Regions from separate parts of the Candidatus Contubernalis alkaliaceticus genome, predicted to be linked through region 2. Evidence: riboswitches for the same ligand, from Rfam matches in the RefSeq annotation. Region 2 holds a riboswitch; each other region holds the start of a gene.
What was found. A riboswitch is a leader RNA that binds a small molecule or an ion and turns the genes downstream of it on or off. The one in region 2 is predicted to bind cyclic di-GMP.
Positions count from the first base shown of each region.

Region 1: it holds a riboswitch for cyclic di-GMP, as region 2 does, so the genes downstream of both, HUE98_RS05680 (methyl-accepting chemotaxis protein) here and HUE98_RS00240 (transglutaminase-like domain-containing protein) in region 2, are expected to answer to the same signal.
Region 3: it holds a riboswitch for cyclic di-GMP, as region 2 does, so the genes downstream of both, HUE98_RS09125 (CpaF family protein) here and HUE98_RS00240 (transglutaminase-like domain-containing protein) in region 2, are expected to answer to the same signal.

Region 1 covers NZ_CP054699.1:1,192,696-1,196,898, forward strand. Annotated here, with positions in the region: gene HUE98_RS05675 (sensor domain-containing diguanylate cyclase/phosphohydrolase) at 1-1,451, shown strand, start outside; cyclic di-GMP riboswitch class I at 1,949-2,034, shown strand; gene HUE98_RS05680 (methyl-accepting chemotaxis protein) at 2,148-4,109, shown strand; gene HUE98_RS05685 (chemotaxis protein CheW) at 4,152-4,203, shown strand, end outside.
Region 2 covers NZ_CP054699.1:55,172-59,374, reverse strand. Annotated here, with positions in the region: gene HUE98_RS00255 (PH domain-containing protein) at 1-103, shown strand, start outside; RNA gene ffs (signal recognition particle sRNA large type) at 174-438, opposite strand; tRNA gene HUE98_RS00245 (tRNA-Ser) at 502-595, opposite strand; gene HUE98_RS00240 (transglutaminase-like domain-containing protein) at 949-2,097, opposite strand; cyclic di-GMP riboswitch class I at 2,153-2,243, opposite strand; partial or broken gene HUE98_RS00235 (GntR family transcriptional regulator) at 2,550-2,747, opposite strand; gene HUE98_RS00230 (DEAD/DEAH box helicase) at 2,970-4,203, opposite strand, start outside.
Region 3 covers NZ_CP054699.1:1,829,638-1,833,840, reverse strand. Annotated here, with positions in the region: gene HUE98_RS09135 (DnaJ C-terminal domain-containing protein) at 1-59, opposite strand, end outside; gene HUE98_RS09130 (pyridoxal phosphate-dependent aminotransferase) at 268-1,398, shown strand; cyclic di-GMP riboswitch class I at 1,604-1,695, shown strand; partial or broken gene HUE98_RS09125 (CpaF family protein) at 1,820-3,145, shown strand; gene HUE98_RS18080 (RcpC/CpaB family pilus assembly protein) at 3,122-3,712, shown strand; gene HUE98_RS09115 (PIG-L deacetylase family protein) at 3,919-4,203, shown strand, end outside.

The DNA of each region.
Region 1 (4,203 bases), 1.1 Mb from region 2:
CTGATGTAACCAAATACAGGGAATCCAAGAAAGCACTACAGGAAATTGGAGAAAAGTACAGGGGATTAATCCATGCTTCACCGGTAGCTTTTATTTCCCTTAATTCTTTGCACATGGTGAAGAGCTGGAGCTCTGCGGCAGAACGGATTTTTGGTTGGTCGGAAAAAGAAGTGCTGGAAAAAGATGTTTCCCTTTTCATGTATGATATCCATAACAGTATTTATGATCAATGCAACAAAGTAATTGTAGAGAGAAAATCAATTAATGATTTTGAATTAAATTGTTTCAGGAAAGACGGTTCACCTATCTTTGTCAGCCTTTCCCTGGCGCCGTTGTATGACCTTACTGGAGAGGTAGACGGTATTTTGTTAGCTGCTGTTAACATTACTGAGCGTAAGCTGGCAGAAGATAAGATTCGTTACATAAGTTTTCATGACATTACTACGGGGCTTTATAATCGGGCATATATGGAGCAAGAAATGCAGAGGTTGGATACAGACCGTCAGCTGCCTATCAGTATAATAATGGGGGATTTAAACGGCCTTAAATTAGTAAATGATACCTATGGACACAGTGTAGGGGACGAGATGCTGATAAGTACTGCTGATATCCTCAGGAAATCCTGCCGCCAAGAAGATATAATAGCCCGCTGGGGGGGGGATGAATTTGTAGTCCTTCTGCCCCAAGTTACAAAGGAAGATGCTCTGGGAATATGTAAAAGAATTATATCTTATTGTGAAAAAACATTTGTTAAAACGGTGCCTCTATCTATAGCCTTAGGTATTGCTTGTAAGCAGATGGGGGAGAAGGATTGTCTTGCGGAGATTTTAAAACAGGCTGAAGACAATATGTATAAACATAAGCTGGCTGAAAGTAGAAGTGTCAGGAGTTCGGTGCTAAATGCTCTACTGAAAACCCTGGAAGAAAAGAGTTATGAGACAGAGGAACATGCCCGGCGTATGCAGGATATGGCTTTAAAAATTGGCAAAAAGTTTAATCTATCGGAAACAGAATTGGACAGGTTAACTCTTCTTATTTATCTGCATGATATAGGCAAAATTACTATTTCTGAGGAAATCCTAACGAAAAAGGACAGTTTAACCGAAGAAGAATGGACAGCTATTAAGAAGCACCCTGAAACAGGGTATCGAATAGCTCGTTCTACGGAAGAATTTGCCCATGTTGCAAAAGATATTATCTCCCATCATGAACGCTGGGATGGGCAGGGTTACCCTGAAGGATTAAGAAAGCAGCAGATTCCTTTATTGGCTCGGATCACAGCCATTGTTGATGCCTATGATGTAATGACCAACGGAAGACCTTATAAAAAACCTTTATCACAAATAGAAGCTGCGGCTGAAGTTAAAAGGTGTGCTGGAAGCCAGTTTGATCCGGAGTTGGTGGAGGTTTTTCTAGCGGTTTTAGAAGAGAACACTGTATTGGAAAAATGATTAAGATATATATGGAATAATTTATCTCTTTTTTTCAGGGTATAAGATCCCCACCTCTAAGCGTTAGCGTAGGTGGGGCTTTGTCATTTCTTCGACAAAAATTCTAAAATTACCACAAATTGTAACAAGGAAATAATGTTTAATTGTAGAATATAATCCATTAATATAACATTTTAGCAATCTAAACCAATTACATTAGTTTGGATTGCAGTTGAATGGGCAAAAAACAATAAAAATACTTATAATGGTTTTTTTATCTTAAATATTGACGTTTTTATAAAACTTGTTTATAAGGGCATGCGTTGTTGTTAGTAACAGCAAATAATATCTTTAGACATTTTTTTTTATATAATGACAAAATACAACAAGGAAATATTGTGTATTAATAGAATATATTATATTAGAATATTATGGCATAACAAATAATCTTTTAGACATGGTTTGAATTTGATTTGGAATGAGGGGGGATAGGCTTAACTGTTAAAATATAATATATAAGTTGAAAAAGGCAAACCTGGTGAAAACCAGGGACGCAAAACCAAGGGTCTAAAGCTTTTTATGCTGAAGACAGCCGGTTGCCAGCTTTTCCTAAAGATTATAGTTTCTTCTAATTATAATTTTTGCTTTTAGAAAACTGGCGCTGCCATGTTTTTTTATTTTTGCACTATTTTAAATTCATTGGAGGGGAAGTATCTTATGTTTAAAAAAATGAGCCTTAAAATTAAATTAATCTCTTTATTTTTATTGGTCGGGTTAGTACCGGTTATTGCAATCAGTGTAATTTCTTACAACAGCGCCAGTGCAAACATTCAGGAGGAAATTGAAGCAGCCAATTACATGTACGCCGGCCTGGTACAAGAACAGTTAGACACCTATTTTAACGATGTAAAAAATAACGCTGTGGTGCTGGCTGCCACCCGAGATGTATACCAGAGCATGAATATTTTAAGTGAAGTGGAATGGGACACCCAGGACCCCCGTTGGCTTGAAAGGGTAGAGATTTTAGATGATATAAGCAGCGCGGTTTTGGCAGAGATGGGTTATGCCTTGTTTTATTTAACAGACCCCACCGGAAGAGTGGTATATACCACCAACACCGATAACAATTTTTTGGGGGCTGATTTATCCGATCGGCAGTATGTTCAAGATGGCCTGGCCGGCCGTGTAGCCTGGTCTGACCTGTTTTATTCCAACGTCGCTCTAGATAACATTATGACCGCCGTATCTCCCGTCAGAAGCGATGGTCAATCGGGAAGCATAATTGGTACATTTAACATTTCTGTAAATGCTCAAGGAATTGACCAGTTAGTTCATAACGGACTTGAGAATCTGGGGTCAACAGCGGATGCTTACCTTGTGGATTCTAACGGTCTGCTGCACAGCAACCTCAGGCATGGGGAATTATCCCAGGGAGCCGTGCTGCAGCAGACTGTTACTACCTGGCCTGCACAGGTATTGTCAGCACCCATCAGTTCCGGAAGCCTGGATTTCAGTGCCCAAGGTGAATATGTAAACACCATGGGTAATGCAGTTTTGGGAACTGTAGAGGTTCTAGAACTAGGGGACATGCCCATGGGCCTAGTCGTAATGATTGACCAGGCGGAAGCCTTTGCCGGGGTTGATATATTACGTAACTTAATGGTAATGGTTGCTGTCATCTCTGCCTTAATGGTGGCTGTTTTAGGGTATTTCATAGCTCTCAGCATTGCCAATCCCATTCAAAAAATTACTAAGATTGCCAATCAAGTAGCCCAAGGGGACTTCACCGTGCAGACCGAAATGAACCGTAAAGACGAAATCGGTCAGCTGGCCAATGCCTTTAATACCATGAATTCAAATCTATCCCAGTTGATACGGCAGGCAGTCGAAACAGCACAGGGAGTAAAGGATTCCAGCGAGGGATTATCTTCTGCCGCTGAGTCCACCAGCGCAACCTTAGAGCAGGTGGCCGCTACCACAAACCAGTTCGCCGGCAACAGCCAGGAGCTCAGCACCGGTGCTCAGGAGATGGCTGACATATCTAGAGAGGTGTCAGAGAGCGCCGCAGAAGGTGCCGAAGCTATAAAAAATGCTGTAACTCAAATGAAGGATATTAATGACATGGTGGAGGGCCTGCGGAGTATTATCGAAGGCCTGGACAACCGTTCCTCAGAAATCGGAAATATAGTCAGCATGATTACCGCCGTAGCAGACCAGACCAACCTTTTGGCCTTGAATGCTGCCATAGAAGCCGCCCGGGCCGGAGAACAGGGCCGGGGTTTTGCGGTGGTAGCGGAAGAAGTTCGTAAGCTGGCAGAGCAGACAGGAAAAGCTGCCGTAGACATCACCGCATTAATCAAGGAAACCCAGGAGGAGACAGGCCGTGCGGTAGAAAGCATGGACAAAGGGGTAGAAAAAGTCCGGGAAGGTTCCGATGTCATCATGTCCAACAGTGAAACCTTCAACCAAATCGTGGGAGAAGTACAGAGAATCGTAGAAAAAATTACTGAAGTTACTGTGGCAGCGGAGCAGATTAGTTCCGGAAGCCAGGAGATTGCAGCCTCTACAGAGGAACAGTCCTCTTCCATGGAAGAGATTACTGCAACCGCAGAAGATTTACGGAATTCTGCCGATGAGCTTTATAAATCCATGGAACGTTTTAAATATGACCAGGCGTAAGCTAAAAGTAAAAGGAAACAAAGTCATAGGAGGAGGTTATTTATGAACACTGAAAATAAAGCCGGTTTAGAGTATAAGCAGTTTGTAGTTTTTA
Region 2 (4,203 bases):
CAGCGTAGTTAAAGATATATTGCAGGAGAAAAAAATATCGAATATTTCCGGCCAAGAGCAAATTCAACCCGCAGCTTGTAAAGAGCAGCAGGCAGAAGCATAGAAAATTAAATTAAAAAAAACAGAGGCACCTGATGGTCCCTCTGTTTTTTTTAATTTAAATTATTATATGGCCGTGCACCTTTCGTCGATTTAATTCCCCAGACGTTACCCTGGTAGTTAGCTCGGACCAGGCAGCCCTGCGGCACCCGCAAGGGTTCACTTACCGCTGCTTCCTTCCGGACCTGACGGGGTTCATGAGCTCACGTCGCACAGGACCCAATCCTCATCACCACTTGCCAGGGGCAGACCCTAAAGAATATAAACCTCGGTTAGGAATTCAGCCCTGCTATAGCGGTTTGCAGGTTCAGGGCACCGCTACCTCCCCACCTAGCACGACCAATCATTAATCTTATATAAAAAAGCCTGCTGATTCAAAAAAGGCAAGCTTTTACTTTAAAATGGCGGAGAGAGAGGGATTCGAACCCTCGAGACGGGGTTAACCCGTCTACTCGCTTTCCAGGCGAGCGCCTTCGTCCAGCTCAGCCATCTCTCCGAACAATAACTAACTTCATAAGCCCTTACTTTAGACCAGGTTTTAGCTGTAAAAGCATTTAATAAATAATCCAACATTTTTGATTATAACATATATTTGTTTTAATCGTCAAATCTAAAACACTTTCTTCTCCTCTGCATTTAGCATCTCTGATTATGCATATAATCATACTACCTGCTAAACACACTGCTGTCCCCTTAAAGCTTCCACCAACACCTGAAGTTCATGCCGGAACAACAAGGAAACTCCTTTTAAAAAATATAAAAGGAGCTTCCTAGATTGCAGCTGCTTACAACCGGTGGGGCGGCTGAATATGCTGCAAAAAAACTATGATAAATTTTTTTAGATAATTATTATATAATGGAATTCTTCCAAACTGCCCCTAAGCTTCCTCCTTGAAACCTTACTCTTATGGACTGATCGTTATATGTTTCAACAACGTGAGAGGCATGGGGGAAATTTCCAAAATACTTAAAGGTAAGGTCTACCGGTACCCACCCCAGGCCATCCACATAAAACTCTGCCCAGCTGTGACGGAAGCCCGCCAATGAACCGACAGCTATGTTCGTTCTTTGTGTCCTTGCAAAACCTGTAACCACCCTGGCTTTAAGCCCCTGTCCTGTGCAGTCATTGACAAATGCAACAGCCAATGTATAACAGTTTCCACTCCCTGCATATTTATTGTAAATCTGTCTGGCTGTTTCTACCGTATTATTGGTAGAGTTAATTGACACCGGACGTAAGGTCATATTGTAATCAGCAACAATAGTCTTGGTCTCTCCAGGTAATAACTCGCCAATATGAAATGTGCTGACTCTGCCGGCGGAAGAAACAATAGGATAGTTAGTAGAAATCAGGCTGGTAGTCTGGTAAGGAGAATTATTTTCCGGCAAAGGGACGTCTACCTGAATATTGTTTGATACTTCTCCACTGTTGTTGGTAACATCAACTTCCACTCTAAAACGAATAGTGTGAGCACTGCCAAATGAATAAGTTACAGGTGCTGTTGACTGCTGGGCCGTTTCTGTTGGAGTAATCTCTTCCTGTGGTTCTACCGGTTGTACTGCCTCCTGAGTAGATTCCTGAGTTGAAGCTGTTGTTTCTGGCGTTGGTTTAGCCTGTTCTAACACAGGGTTAGTTTTTTCTTCGAAATTTTTATCAATTTGAGCATCTGAAGCTGTTAATGAAACTGGCTCTAAAGAAGCCTGATCTGCCCCTGTGCTAAGATCTTCCTGCAAAGGCCCCGCATTGTTATCTTCATTTTCTTCTTTCCTAATGTCCTCCTCCAGATCCATCCATTTGGAATCATCCTGCGTTTTTTCTTCTTTTTCATCGGCTTCCGTAACTTGTACCCTTAAACTTACATCTTCCGGAGAAGAAGACTGGAAAAATGAAGATCCATAATAGTTCCCATCAAACCCCATACCTACACCCATTACTAAAAAAAACATAGCTCCACTTAAGGAAAATATTCGCAGCATAATAACAAACTTCTTTAACATTAAAAGTCCCTCCTTACGTTTTTGAGGGACCGACTCCGAAAAAAATAATTCCTGTTTCGGTAACCTGGCAATCATAGTCCGTAATTACGAACCTTAGACCCATAGTTTTGCGTCCTTACCTTTCGATAAGTTTGCCTTTGTCGGTCAGGTATTTACCTTTCCTACATATTAAATGTGTAACAATCCTACATATACTTTGCAACAAATTATTCTTCTGGATAAAAATACCAAACAAATTGAGTTATGCTAATGATACCACTTTTACAAATCGTTGTCAATATCTATTGTTAATCTTTGTAATATTTTTGGGGTATTTTGAAGAATTTTGGTATAATGGTAAAAACACTATGTCAACAAAGGATCTTGATATTTGTCCCTTTAATTACCTTTCAAAGCTCCAAAACCCGGGCCCCGGAGCTTTGAAAGTGCTACCCATGATCATGTGTTAGGTGAACAAACATGCCCAATCCCCGCTTTTTATACAGGATCCCTTCATCTGCCAGCATGTTAAGCCCTTTGGCGGCAGTGGCGGGATTAATTTAAACATCTCCGCCGGCTGATACTGAGAATATATTTTTTCATTACCTTTACTACCCTCGGATAAAATTTCTGTTTCCAGCACCCGATATCTGCACATAAATCGGCTTCATCCCATCCACATTAAACCTCACAGCAACACCTCCCTGTCAGCTAATATAGAGCATTGCTGTTGCAATATGCTATATTAGCTTTCCTTCTGTAAGTCAACAAATACTTTTTTTTGCAAATATAAAAGGCTCCGTGTCAATACATCTACGAAGCCTAAAAAAGAATTATATAGCAACTGTCCCTATGGTCTTAAGTGTTGTAAGTTTAAGGCAAAGTGGCAGATATTACGCCCAATTATCCCTTTTGTTATCCTGCTTTTTATATTGCTTTTTCCTTCTATCGTCTCTGCCGCCCTTGAATTTGGGCTTTCTGAAATTTCCCTGTGCTCCTCCCTTATATCCTGTTGACTTCTTCTGCCTGTAGGGAGTCTCCTCGGTCAAAGTAACCTGTGTGTTATCAGGTTCTTTGGTAAGTATTTTTAGGGCTGCTGCCAAAAGGGTTACAGAGTCTCTTTCCTCCAGCAGCGTTGCGGCTAATTCCTGATATTGGCGGAGATCTTCATTTTCTGCAACTTGTATCAGTTTATCCATGGCAATTTGCTGCTGTCCTTCTAAAGCCTCACTTAACGTAGGTACCGTCTGTCTAATAATTTTTCGTTTTGTAGTTTTTTCTATAATTCTCAGCTGGTTGAGCTCCCGGGGAGTCACAAACGTAGTCGCAATGCCGGGTTTCCCCAGACGACCGGTTCGCCCAACCCGGTGAACATACCATTCCGCATCCTGAGGAATATCAAAGTTATAAACATGGGTAACGTTGCTTATGTCCAGGCCCCGGGCAGCTACATCGGTAGCCACCAAAATTTCCGTCTTACCATTTTTAAAGTTTCGCATTACACTATCCCGTTTGGCCTGGGTAAGATCTCCATGGATTCCCTCTGCAACATATCCCCGCTTATTTAAAGCATCATTTAATTCATCTACCCGTCTTTTGGTCCTACCAAAAATTATCGCTAAGTCTGGAGACTGTATGTCTAATACACGGCAGAGAACATCGAACTTTTGCCTTTCATGGACTTCATAATAATATTGTTCCGTATTGGGAACAGTAACTTCTTTGGACTTTATCTTAATCACTTCCGGATTTTTCATAAACCGTTGGGCTAAATTCTGAACAGCCTTAGGCATGGTAGCAGAAAAAAGCAGTGTTTGATGATCAACAGGAATTCCTTCTAAAATTGTCTCAATATCCTCAATAAATCCCATATTAAGCATTTCATCCGCTTCATCCAATACAACCATACACACTTGTTGAAGCCGTATAGTTTTTCTCCTCATATGGTCCATTAATCGACCCGGTGTCCCTACTATGATTTGAGGTCTGTTCTTAAGGGATCTGATCTGCCGGACTATATCCTGCCCTCCATAGATAGGTAAAGCTTTAATCCCTTTAGTTTGCCCTATGGTATTTATTTCTTCCGCCACCTGAACAGCCAATTCCCTGGTGGGGGTAACCACCAGA
Region 3 (4,203 bases), 1.8 Mb from region 2:
TCTGAGGCACTTCGTTCTATGCCTAATAATTTATAATAGTCTTGATATTTTACTCCCATGGTCTGCTACCCCTCAACATATATAGTAATTTCCGCAACTATTAAACTAAATGATTGTTCATTAATCTTTATAGTTACTTTATTCTAAATGAAATTATACTAAAATTACACAGTAAAAACAATGCTGTCTAGAGGGATTAAAACAACCTTTAGAGAAATTTAATAATTGTAAATATGATGAATTTAAAGAGAGAGAAGGAGATTGTAAATGGAAATAAAACCATTTATGGTTATGGAGGTTTTAGAAAAAGCCAAGCAGATGGAGGCCCGAGGAGAAAATATAATACACTTAGAAATTGGAGAACCTGACTTTAATACTCCGGAACCGGTGAAAGAAGCAGTCATTAAAGCTATTAAAGATGGGGATACCCAATACACTCACAGTCTGGGGAAATGGGATCTAAGGGAAGATATTGCTCATTATTATGATCAAAATTATGGAGTAAATATTTCTCCTGAACAGGTGATCATTACCTCTGGAGCTTCCCCGGCCATGCTCATAGCTTTTTCAACTTTACTGGTAGAGGGAGGGGAGATAGTGATATCTAATCCTCATTACGCCTGTTACCCTAATTTTATTCGTTTCTCCGGGGGCACTCCCCGGGAAGTTAGTGTGAAGGAAGAGGATGGGTTTAAGTATAGACCTGAAGAATTAATTAAACAGCTGACTCCTACTACCAAGGCAGTTTTGATTAATTCTCCCTGTAACCCCACGGGAAACGTTTTTTCACCGGAAGAACTGAAAAAAATAGCTGATATTGGATGCTGCATTATTTCTGATGAAGTATATCATGGATTGAATTATGAAAGCCGGGACCACAGCATCCTGGAATTTACAGACCGGGCTATTGTGATAAATAGTTTTTCAAAAAAATATGCCATGACCGGATGGCGCCTGGGTTACCTGATTGCTCCGCCGGAATACATCCGTTATATGCAGGTACTGCAGCAGAACATATTTATTAGCGTCACCTCCTTTGTGCAGGAGGCCGGCCGTGCTGCCTTAAAATATTGTCAAAAAGAAGTTGAAGAGATGACAAAGGTTTATAACCAAAGACGGCTTTATCTGTTGACTCGACTAAAGGCTATGGGAATTGCCGCTAAGGTGCCACCCACTGGTGCATTTTACGCACTGGCCAATATAAGTAAATACACTACTGATTCTTATACTTTTTCCTTTGAAATCCTAAAAAAGGCCAAGGTAGCCCTTACTCCTGGAATTGATTTTGGGTCAAATGGTGAGGGATACCTGCGTATTTCCTATGCCAACTCCCTGGAAAATATTGCTGAGGGGATGAACAGACTGGAAAATTATTTAAATGATCGTATACAAATATAAGTAAATTGTTGAGGGGAACCCTTGTGAATCTCTATCAGTGCTTTTTCTGTGTTCTAAATTCTAGCTAAAAAATTACCGTAAGCAGTCCTCCCATAATCTATTGGGATCTCGGGTTAGCTTAAATTAGACAAAAAGTAACGGACATGTTATAATGTGATAGAGTGTATATTATTTGTATTAAATACTATTTATTAACTTTATTCCTGAAAGTAAAGGGCAAACCTTCCGAAAGGTTGGGACGCAAAGTCAGGATCTAAGGTTCCTTATAAAGGAACTATGATTGCCTTGGCCGCCTATACAGGAATTTTTATGTATGAAAATAACCTGTAAACCCGGCCTGTCGGGTTTTTTATTTTACAAAAAATAAATTAGAAAGACCTTTCACCATTAAAAAATTAATCTTTGGAAAGGGGGATAATTTATGTTTTCAAAAAGTACATACAAGCTAAACGAAGTAAAATCAACACAGTCACAATTAGAGAAACAAAAAACAGTTAATACTCATAAAAAAAAGGAAATGGATCAGATTGCTAATCAGACGCTCCGACAAGTAATTGATACACTAGACGAGCATATCCAAATGGATAATATCAATGAGTTTCAAAAAAAGCAGTTTGATGAAAAAGTTCTTGAATCTCTGAATGAAATATTAATGGAAAACAGAATACCCCTATCCCAAGGAGAAAAACAGAAAGTAATTGAGTATGTTACAAATGAAATGTTCGGTTTTGGCCCCATAAATAATCTAATTAGTGATCCCAACGTTACAGAAATAATGGTTAACGGATCTGATAAAATTTACGTGGAAAAGGGTGGGAAGCTTCACAAAACCGACGTAAGTTTCCGGGATGATGACCATGTACTGCACATTATTAATAAAATAATTAACCCTCTGGGCAGAAGGATTGATGAGAGCAGTCCCGCCGTTGATGCCCGGCTGCCTGATGGTTCAAGGGTGAATGCAGTTATTTCACCCTTGTCAATAACAGGGCCTTCACTGACTATCCGAAAATTTTCTACAGATCCCTTTCAGACGGAAGATTTGATTAACTTCAATAGTATAACCAAGGATATGATTGATTTTCTTGAAGCCTGTGTTAGGACAAGGTTGAACATTATTGTATCCGGGGGAACTGGCAGTGGCAAAACTACTACGCTGAATGTCCTTTCCAGCTTTATTCCTGAGGGGGAAAGAATAGTAACCATTGAAGATACGGCAGAACTTCAGCTTCGACAGGAACACGTCATTACTTTGGAAAGCAGGTCTGCTAATATTGAGGGAAAAGGAGAGTATTCCATTAGAGAACTGGTCCGTAACTGTTTGCGAATGAGACCAGATCGTATCGTAGTGGGAGAAGTTCGGGGAGGAGAGACACTGGACATGCTTCAGGCCATGAATACCGGTCATGATGGTTCAATTTCCACACTCCATGCCAACAGTCCTCGAGATGCAATAGTACGTTTGGAAACTATGGTACTAATGGCGGGAATGGAATTACCTCTTTGTGCCATAAGGGAACAGATAGCTTCATCTGTTAATATTATTGTTCAACAGGCTCGTATGTCTGATGGAACCAGGAAAATTACAAAAATTACTGAGCTTATAGGTATGGAAGATGATAATATTAAAACCCAGGATATTTTTGTCTATGAGCAAAAAGGAACAGATCCGGAAGGTATGGTTCAAGGGAAACACAAACCTACAGGTATCGTTCCTCAATGTATGGAAAAAATTCTTCTACGGGGAGAAGATTTTTCTATAGAAAGAATACCTGAATGGAAACAGCAAAATAATGTCATTGAGTCTGAACCAGATTACCAGGCATTCCATGAGCCAGAAAAAAATTCATCAGGAGAATCTGGTAAAGTGGTCCGGCCGGATATTTTTGCTTTAGAAGAACTGGAAGTTCCACTAACATCAACTGGTTCTACCTGCTTTTCTCAGGTGAACGAAACACAACCAACAGGGTTTTACAGAGATCGAGAGAGAAACCTCTGCAGCTTAATACCGGAAAATATGAGGGGTATTAATATATCGGTCAGCGGGTTAGAGCCAATAGCCAATTTCATTAGTTATGGCAGTAAAGTAGATATTCTAGTTGTTTATGCTGATGAAAGGGATAACAGAGGGCTTTCTGCTTCCACCATTGTTGAAAATGCATTGGTTCTGTCGGATCCATGGAAAACTGAAACCTTAGAGGGATCTCCCGGAAAACCTGAGGTTATATTTATTGCAGCAACCCCTGAACAGGCAGAAAAACTAGTATATGCCAGCGTGAAAGGAACTTTCTATATAACAGTAAGGACACATTAAAGCCTTTCCATGGAAATGGAGTGGCTTTTTTTAAGAGATACTAAAAGCCAGTTAGCCTTGACAATTTCATAGGAATTAAATAATTAGTTCCAGTTTCTATGGTGATGGAATAGTATACAAAGTATAATATTGGAATTTTATATATTTCAAACATATAATTATTTAAGTGTTAATGAAAGAAATAGTTAATTCAAGGAGGGAGTATAATGAAAGTTTTAGTTTTTGCTCCCCATCCAGATGATGATCTGATAGGCTGTGGAGGAAGTCTGGCTAAACATGTCAAGAGAGGCAGCCAAGTTACCGCAGTGTATATGACTTCTGGAGATGCTGGCAGCAAAAGATACTCAAAGGAAAAACTTGCCAAGATTCGAGAAAATGAGTCTAGAGAAGCAGCTAAATTAATCGGTATAAATAAACTAATCTATCTTAGAAATCAGGATGGCTTATTATGCTGTAATGAAAAAAATATATACAGTGTTACAAATATTATT